Regions from separate parts of the Acidovorax sp. Q11 genome, predicted to be linked through region 2. Evidence: riboswitches for the same ligand, from Rfam matches in the RefSeq annotation. Region 2 holds a riboswitch; the other holds the start of a gene.

Region 1 (4,409 bases), on a different contig from region 2:
TTGGCTGCAAAGGCCGTGTAGGCCGTCTCGTCCATCAGGGCGTCGAGCTGGGCCACATCGGCCAGCTTGACCTTGAAGAACCAGCCCGCGCCCAGCGGGTCGCTGTTGGCCAGCGACGGGTCGGCGCGCAGGGCTTCGTTCACTTCCACGATCTCGCCGGTCACGGGCATGTACACGTCGGCAGCAGCCTTCACGGACTCGACCACGCCCGCCACGTCACCCTGGCTGAAGCTCGCACCCACCTCGGGCAGGTCCACAAACACCACGTCGCCCAGCGCATCTTGTGCGTGCACGGTGATGCCCACCACGGCAGCAGCGGTGTCGGCGGTGTTGATCCATTCGTGTTCTTTGGAAAATTTGACGGTCATGGGGAAGCTCCTCAAGCAACGGGTAAATAAAGGAATCAGCAATGTAAGCGGCAAAGGGCCGTGGTTTATGCCTTGGCGTGTGCGACGTGCGTGGCGCATGCCAGCGCCCCCGCGCAAGGGCCGCCCCGCCGCGCTGGGGGCGTCCCCCTTCCAGGGGGAAGGCGCCGTAGGCGACTCAGGGGGTATGTCATTTCTTCAGCCGCGAAAGTAGTTGGCGGGCGTGAAAGGCATGGCGCGCACTTCCATGGGCACGGCCTTGCCGCGCACGATAGCGTTCACACGCGTGCCGATGGCGGCAAATGCGGGCGCCACATAGCCCATGGCCACGGGCTCGTTCACCGTGGGGCCCAGCAGGCCACTGGTGACTTCGCCGATCTTCTGGCCGTCCGTGCTTTGCAGCTCGGTGTGCTCGCGTACGGGCACACGTTCCAGCGCCACCAGGCCTACGCGCTTGCGTAGCAGGGTGGCGGGGTTGTCGATCTGCGCCAAGACTTTGTCGGCGCCCGGGAAGCCGCCCGCGCGGGCGCCACCGGTGCGGCGCACCTTCTGGATGGCCCAGTTCAGTGCGGCTTCAGGCGGCGTGGTGGTGGTGTCGATGTCGTTGCCGTACAGGCACAGGCCCGCTTCGAGACGCAGCGAGTTGCGGGCACCCAGGCCGATGGGTTTGACCTCGGGCTGGGCAAGCAGGGCGCGGGCCAGGGTGTCGGCCTGCGCAGCGGGCACCGAGATTTCAAAACCGTCTTCACCGGTGTAGCCGCTGCGGGTCACAAAGCAGTCGCAGCCTGCAATGCTGAATGCGCCGCCGGTCATGAACACCAGTTTTCCCACGCCGGGCGCGAGGCGGGCGAGGGCGGTGACGGCCTGCGGGCCCTGCAGTGCGAGCAGGGCGTGGTCGGGCATGGGCACCACTTTGCAGCGCTGGCCGATGCGGGCCTGGATATGGGCAATGTCGCCCACCTTGCAGGCGCCATTCACGATCACGAACAGCGTGGACTCTCCATTCACCTCGCCCTGGTTGAAGAACATCAGGTCGTCAATGACCGTGCCCTCGTCGGTGAGCAGCAACCCGTAGCGCTGCTTGCCTACGGGCAGGTCGATCACGTCCACGGGCATCAGGGTTTCAAACGCCGCAGCTGCATCGGCGCCGATGAGTTTGAGCTGGCCCATGTGCGATACGTCGAACAAGCCCGCTGCGGTGCGGGTGTGCACATGCTCGGCCATCAGGCCTGCGGGGTACTGCACGGGCATGGAATAGCCCGCAAAAGGCACCATGCGGGCGCCCAGCTCGATGTGCAGGGCGTTCAGGGGCGTGGTGAGCAGGGTAGACGTGGCAGGGGCTGACATGGCGGAACTCCGGGGCAAATGGGGGCCGCAGCCACACGGGTGGCCACGGGATTTGCCCTGCTGTCCGCTTTACCTGAGAGATTCACCGCAGCGCCCTGGCTGGCCATGCGGTTTGCTCCTTCGGTGGATGGCCTCATCACGCGGTGCGGTGGGCCATCTCTCTCCAGCAAGGGAACGCCCGCATCACTGCGGGCGGTTGTCAGTCCTTTTGCCTGAGCGTTCGGCTGCTGCCTGCGCCTTCGGCGGTGCTGCACGCCCTGTTTGGCGGGCGGAGCACTCTCTCCTGACGGGCGGGATTCTAACGCCTACTTGGCATAGACCAGGTCACGCAAGGCCAGAGAAATCGATGGCACATAGGTAATGACCAGCAGGCACACCAGGATCACGCACACAAAAGGCAGCAGGTGTTTGATGATCCGGTCCAGCGAGATCTTGGCCACCGTGCAGGCCGCAAACAGGTTCACACCAAAGGGCGGTGTGATCATGCCCAGCGCCAGGTTCACCACCATGATCAGCCCGAAATGCACCGGGTCGATGCCAAAGTGCATGGCCACGGGCGCCAGGATGGGCGCCAGCACGATGATGGCGGCGCTGGTCTCGATGAACATGCCGATCACGAACAGCGCCGCATTCACGCCCAGCAGGAACAGGGCAGGGGACTGCAGCACGGCTTCGAGCCAGCGGCCGATGGCATCGGGCACCCCGGCACGTGTGATGAGGAACGCAAACAGCCCGGCGTTGGCGATGATGAACATGATCACCGCCGACGAGATGGCCGACTTGCGCAGGATGGCGAACAGGTCCTTGATGCGGATCTCGCGGTAGATCACCATGCCGACGATGAGCGCATAGAACACGGCCACGGCCGATGCTTCGGTGGGGGTGAAAACGCCGCCGTAGATGCCGCCCAGGATGATCACAGGCATGAGCAGCGCCCAGCCTGCCTGCAGCGTGGCCTTGCCAAAGGGCATGCGGCCATCGCCGTCGTTCTTGCCCCAGCCCTTGTACTTGCAGTACGCCCATACGAAGAGCATCAGCGCGGCGCTGATCAGCAGGCCCGGGCCAAAGCCCGCGATGAACAGCTCGCCAATGGACACTTCGGCGCTCACGCCGTACAGGATCATCGGAATCGAGGGCGGAATGATCACGCCCAGCTCGGCACTGGTGGCCTGCAGCGCCGCCGCATAGCTGGTGGGGTAGCCATGCTTGATGAGCGCGGGGATCAGGATGGCACCAATCGCAAACGTGGTGGCTACCGACGAGCCCGAAACGGCCGCGAAGATCATGCAGGTGAGCACGCAGGTCATGGGCAGGCCGCCCTGCACGCCGCCCACGATGCTCTTGGCAAACTCCACCAGGCGGCGCGAGATGCCACCGGTCTCCATCAGGTTGCCCGCGAGGATGAAGAAGGGGATGGCCGCCAGCGGAAACTTGTTGATCGAGGCGAACATCTCCTTCACCGAGATCAGCATGTTGGCGTTGGATGCCTGGATGCCCAGGATGGAAGCGAGGCCGATGGACACGGCCACCGAAATGGTGAGTGCAAAGCAAATCACCATCGTTGAAATCATGACCATGCTCATTGGGCGGTCTCCAGTTCCATGCGCAGGGGGTCGATGAGATTGCCGATGATGCCGACAGTGCAGAACAGGCCGCCGATGGGCATGGCCAGGTAGGCCCAGAACATCGATACGGATTCCAGCCCTGCCATGCTCTGCACACCACCGCGCTGGGCGTAGTCCCAGCCGTACCAGATGACGATGCCGATCAGCGCCAGGGCTGCCAGCGCGACCACCCAGTCCAGCACCCGCCGCAGGGCGGGAGGGCTCCAGCGGTACAGCACATCCACGCTCACCATCGCCCCCTGGCGGAAGGCGGCGGGGATGGCGAGGAACACCATCCAGATCAGGCTGAAGCGGATCAGCACTTCCGTCCATTCGGCGGGCTGCTCCAGCACAAAGCGCATGAGGATCTGGAACATGCCCAGCGAGGCAGACAGGGCCAGCATGGCGCAGGCCCCCAGCATGGCGATGAACGTGGTCCATCGTTCAAAGGTGAGAAAAGCATTTTTCATGGGGCGGTTCCAGCCATGGGCAGTTGTTGAATCAACAGGGGGAACAACACGGTAAGCAATCAGGCAATAAACCCGGGGCGAGAATAAAAACGCCCGATAGCGCTTGCGCTACGGGCGTTGGTTGCTACTACAACGATAGTAGCGTGGGCATCACTTGAAATCGCGGATCTTGTCGAGCGTGGCCTTGCCGAACTGTTTTTCGAATTCGGCATTCACGGGGGCCAGTGCGGCCACAAACTTGGACTTGTCGGGGTTGTCCACCACCGTCATGCCCTTGGCGCGCAGGTCGGCCACACCCTTGGCATCGTCTTCGTCCACGCGGGCCCGATTGGCCTTGGTGCCTTCCTTGGCGGCGTCGATGAAGGCCTGTTTGTCCGCGGCCGACAGTTTCTCGAAAGCGCCCTTGTTCATCACGAAGATGGCAGGCGAATACACGTGGCCGGTCAGTGTCAGGTGCTTTTGCACCTGGTCGAACTTGGCCGAGATGATCACGGGCAGCGGGTTCTCCTGGCCGTCCACAGTACCTTGTTGCAGGGCCGTGAACACTTCGGGGAAGGCCATGGGCGTGGTGATGATGCCAAAGCCCTTGTACGCGGCGATGTGCACGGGGTTCTCCATCGTGC
Region 2 (4,409 bases):
TGCTGGTGGAGCGCTCGGTGCCCGTGAAGGCACTGGATGACGCTCTCCTGGCCTGGGAGATGAATGGCGAGCTGCTGTCGCTCGCGCACGGCGGCCCGCTGCGGCTGGTGGTGCCGGGCTACCAGGGCGTGAACAACATCAAGTACGTCAAGCGCGTGGCGTTTACCAGCGCACAGTCACAGGCACGCATCATGTCGCACGGCTACCGCATGTCGCCCCCCGGCAGCAAGGCCAGCCCCGACCAGCCTTCGGTGTGGGAGATGGGCGTCAAGTCCTGGATCAACGGGCCGCTGCCCGACAAGGGCGCGCTCAAGCCCGGGCAGGTGCAGGTGCATGGCGTGGCCTTTGGCGGCACACGCGGCATCAAGGGTGTGGAAGTCTCGGTCGATGGTGGCAAAACCTGGTTGGCGGCCAAGCTCATCGGCCCCGACCTGGGCCCGTTTGCCTGGCGGCAGTTTGCGCTGCCCGTGCGTCTGGAGGCAGGCAGCCATGTGCTGGCCAGCCGCGCCACCGACACGGCGGGCAATGTGCAGGCCGAGCAGCGCGAGGAAAACCTGGGCGGCTACAACAACGCCAGCTGGCGCGACCACGCTGTCACGGTGGCTGTCGCCTGACATGGGGCGGTGGAACCGAGCGCGCCACCTCGGGGTGGCGCTGTGGGCTGTCGGTGCCTGTGCGGCGGCCTGGGCCGCCGACCCTGCCGAACTGGCGCGTGGCAAGGAGCTGTTCACCAAGATCCAGCCCGCCTGCGCGGTGTGCCACACGCTGCAGGCCGCTGGGGCCGAGGGCCAGGTGGGCCCGGTGCTGGATGAGCTGAAACCCGACGCGGGCCGCGTGTTGCGCGCGCTGAAGGCAGGCATCGGCGTGATGCCCTCGTATGCCGAGCGCATGAGCGAGAAGGACATGCTGGCCGTGGCGCAGTTTGTGGCGCACGCCACGGGCGCGGCCAAGTAGGCGCGGGCTTTCGTGGCGGTTGCAGCGCTGCCTCGCTGCAACCGCGCGCTGCTTCAGGCCGCCGTGCGCGACGGCACCAACGCCGCGCCCGCCGCACGCCCCTGCAAGCCCTGGAACGCAAAGTCCACCTCGGGCACGCGGCCGCTCACGATGTCGGCCAGGGCCTTGCCCGAGCCGCAGGCATGCGTCCAGCCCAGCGTGCCGTGGCCGGTGTTGAGGAACAGGTTGCCCACCTTCGTCTTGCCGATCAGCGGCACGTTGCTCGGTGTAGCCGGGCGCAGTCCGCTCCAGAACTGGGCCTGGCTCGCGTCGCCCGCGCCAGGGAAAAGCTGTTCCACACGCCGCACGATGGCCTCGCAGCGCACCTGGTTCAGGTGGCGGTCGTAGCCGTTCAGCTCGGCCGTGCCTGCAATGCGCAGGCGATCACCGCCGCGTTCGCTGGTGTAGCGCGAGAACACGAGCTTGAACTCGTCGTCTGTCAGGCTCACCTGGTGCGCCTTGCTGGCGTCTTTCACCGGCATCGTCACCGAGTAGCCCTTGGCCGGGTAGATGGGCAGCTGGATGCCCAGCGGCTGTGCCAGCAGCGGGCTGAACGAGCCCATGGCCAGCACAAACGCATCGCCGCGCACGCGCTCGAACCGGCCCTCGGCGTTGGTCACTTCCACGTGGTCGATGCGGCCGCCTGCCTCGCGCAGTGCGGTGATGTGGTGGCCCATGCGGAACTGCACGCCCGCCGCCTCGCACAGCTTGGCCAGCTCGCGCGTGAACTGGTTGGCATCGCCCGATTCGTCCTCGGCCGTGTAGGTGGCGCCCGCCAGCTGCGGGCGGATGTGGGCCAGCGCGGGTTCAAGGCGCACGGCCTCGTCGGCGCTGATGACCTGGCGCTCGCAGCCCAGCTGGCGCATCTGCTCGGCCGGGGCCAGTGCGCCGTCGAATTCCTTTTGGTTGGTATAGAAGTGGAGGATGCCCTGCGTGCGCTGGTCGTACTGGAGGCCGGTGGCCGCGCGCAGCTGCTGCAGCGTGTCGCGGCTGTAGGTGCCCAGGCGCACGATCTGCTCGATGTTGTGGCGCGTGCGCGCGGGCGTGCAGTTGCGCAAAAAAGACAGGCCCCACAGCCACTGGCGCATGTCGGCTCGGATGCGGAACAGCAGAGGCGCGTCCTCCTTGCCCAGCCACTGCAGCACCTTGAGCGGCGCGCTGGGGTTGGCCCAGGGCTCGGCATGGCTCACCGAGATCTGGCCGCCGTTGGCAAAGCTGGTTTCGGCGCCGGGCGCACCCTGGCGGTCGATGACGGTCACCTCGTGACCGAGTTGCGAGAGGAAATAAGCCGAAGTCACGCCGAGCAAGCCGGCGCCGAGAACGATCACGCGCATTTTTGAAGCCTTTTAAGGGGTCTGCGCCTGATGGGTATGCGATTGCAGCTACTAAATCAATAGCAAGCAGCTGGCGCATGTCCGCCAGGCTGCCGCTCCCCCTGTCCTTGGTACCTGAGAGATTCACCGCCATCCCACCCGGGCTGCGGCTTGCTCCTTCGGTGCGCTTCGCGTTGCGCGAAGCGGCTCTCCAGACGGCTTTGAAAAATGGTGCAGTACGGAACCTGAGCGTGTATGGGAGTTTGCGCCTTCGGTGCACAGCGGGCGGTGCCACTGCGCTCTCCTGCGGGGGCCATTCTAGGAGCGCACGACACGCGAAAACCGACTCCTGTGCGCTAATGGGCCGCAATCGTTGCTGATGCTGGGGCCGTGGGCCCCCGGTGGCTGGTGGCCATAATTTGCCGATCTCCCTGACCCTGGAACCGCCCCATGCCCGATACCGCCTTTGACCCGCAGACCAGTGCCGCCGTGCTCACCATGGCCCGCCAGGGGCGCACGCCCCGCCCGCTGGACCTGCCCGCTGGGTTGCGCCCGCAGAACGCGGCCCAAGCCTATGCGGTGCAGGACGCGGTGGTGCGCGAGCGCGGCGAGGTCGCGGGCTGGAAGGTGGGCGCGGCATCGCCCGATGCACTGCCCGCGCGCGCGGCGCTCACCCGCGATTCGGTCTGGGTGGCGCAGGCCCAGCACGCCGGGCAAGCCGCTGTGCACCTGCCCGCCGCCGGTTTTGTGGTGCTGGGGGTGGAGGCGGAACTGGCCTACGAACTGGGCGCCGATCTGCCCCCGCGCGCCGCGCCCTACAGCCTGGACGAGGTGCGTGCGGCCCTGGTGTCGGTGCGCGCTGCCATCGAGGTGTGCGACACCCGTTTTGCCGCCTGGGCCCAGCAGGGCGAATGGAGCCGCCTGGCCGATCAAGCCTGCCATGGCGCCCTGGTGGTGGGCGCCGGGACGGCCGATCTAGCGGCAGTGCAGCCGCTGGCGCAAGGGGTGAGGCTGTGGGTGAACGAATCGGTGGCCGTGCAGCACACCACCTGGGGCAACCCGGCGGGCGACCCGCTGCGGTTGCTGGTGTGGCTGGCCAACGAAGGCGCACACAGCCTGGGCGGGCTGCGCGCAGGCCAGTGGGTGACGACGGGCTCGTGCACCGGCACCGTGCTGGTGGCGCCGGGCACCCGGGTGGTGGCGGATTTCCCGGGCCTGGGCCTGGCGGAGCTGGTGTTCGACTGAACAGCACCCAGCCAACGCTGCCCCAGTCCGCCGCGCCTTTCAGCGCCTGTTTGTGATCTCCTGCGAGATCGTAAACAGGCTCTCAGTTGCGGTAAGGGTTGTCGGGGCTGCGGTCGTGGCGGTTGGATACACCGTCGCCATCGCGGTCCCGGTCGTGGCGGTTGGGCACACCATCCCGGTCGCGGTCCCAGCCGCCACGCTGCATGTCCCAGCGGCCGCCATGTTCCACCCAGCGCGGTTCGCGGTAGTGGTACCCGGGGCGGGCCTTGACCCAGTGGCCTTGCTGCCAGACATGGCGGTGGCCACGCCACTCCCAGTGGCCGGGCACCCAGACCATGCCCCGGCGTGGGTGGGGCACGGCCTCATGGCGGGGTGGTGGGGGCGCCTGGTACTGCACCACCACAGGCGCCGGGCCGTGGTAGCGGGGCGCGTCCGCACCGATGACAACGGTGGCGCTGGTGTGCTGCGCGTGCGCTGCCGTGGCGGCAGCCAGCGTCAGCAGGGCGATGGATACAGCGGCGAGTGCATTGCGGGCCATGGTGAACTCCTAAAAATGGTCCCTGTCGGAACCGGAGCCTTGATGCTGCGGGCCCTGCGTCAAGCCGGTGTAGTCGGATTGCGAAGTCTTGTGAAGTTGTGTTTCCTGGGGCGGAGGCGCATGGGAGGAGTGTGATTTTTGTCACGCTCGCGGCAGGGCTCAGCGCCACCAGATCACCACCGCCAGCAGCATCAGCGCTACCCATGCGGGGTGCCGCCCCTCGGTGGCAAAAAATACGAGCAGCCCGCAGGCCAGCGTGGCGCCTGCCGCCACATCCGCTACCCAGGCGCCCAGGCCCGCGTCCACGGGCACCATGCCCA

What was found. A riboswitch is a leader RNA that binds a small molecule or an ion and turns the genes downstream of it on or off. The one in region 2 is predicted to bind glycine.
Region 1: linked by a shared signal. The riboswitch ahead of gcvT (glycine cleavage system aminomethyltransferase GcvT) and the one ahead of ACYZGB_RS08335 (D-amino acid dehydrogenase) in region 2 are both predicted to bind glycine.

The regions. Positions count from the first base shown of each region.
Region 1 is NZ_JBUDZG010000002.1:104,050-108,458, forward strand. Features, by position in the region: gene gcvH (glycine cleavage system protein GcvH) at 1-368, opposite strand, end outside; gene gcvT (glycine cleavage system aminomethyltransferase GcvT) at 564-1,712, opposite strand; glycine riboswitch at 1,763-1,889, opposite strand; glycine riboswitch at 1,911-2,000, opposite strand; gene ACYZGB_RS02910 (TRAP transporter large permease) at 2,018-3,295, opposite strand; gene ACYZGB_RS02915 (TRAP transporter small permease) at 3,292-3,786, opposite strand; gene ACYZGB_RS02920 (TRAP transporter substrate-binding protein) at 3,937-4,409, opposite strand, start outside.
Region 2 is NZ_JBUDZG010000007.1:76,905-81,313, reverse strand. Features, by position in the region: gene sorT (SorT family sulfite dehydrogenase catalytic subunit) at 1-614, shown strand, start outside; gene sorU (SorU family sulfite dehydrogenase c-type cytochrome subunit) at 616-954, shown strand; gene ACYZGB_RS08335 (D-amino acid dehydrogenase) at 1,008-2,327, opposite strand; glycine riboswitch at 2,419-2,531, opposite strand; gene ACYZGB_RS08330 (2-keto-4-pentenoate hydratase) at 2,757-3,551, shown strand; gene ACYZGB_RS08325 (YXWGXW repeat-containing protein) at 3,634-4,089, opposite strand; gene ACYZGB_RS08320 (hypothetical protein) at 4,249-4,409, opposite strand, start outside.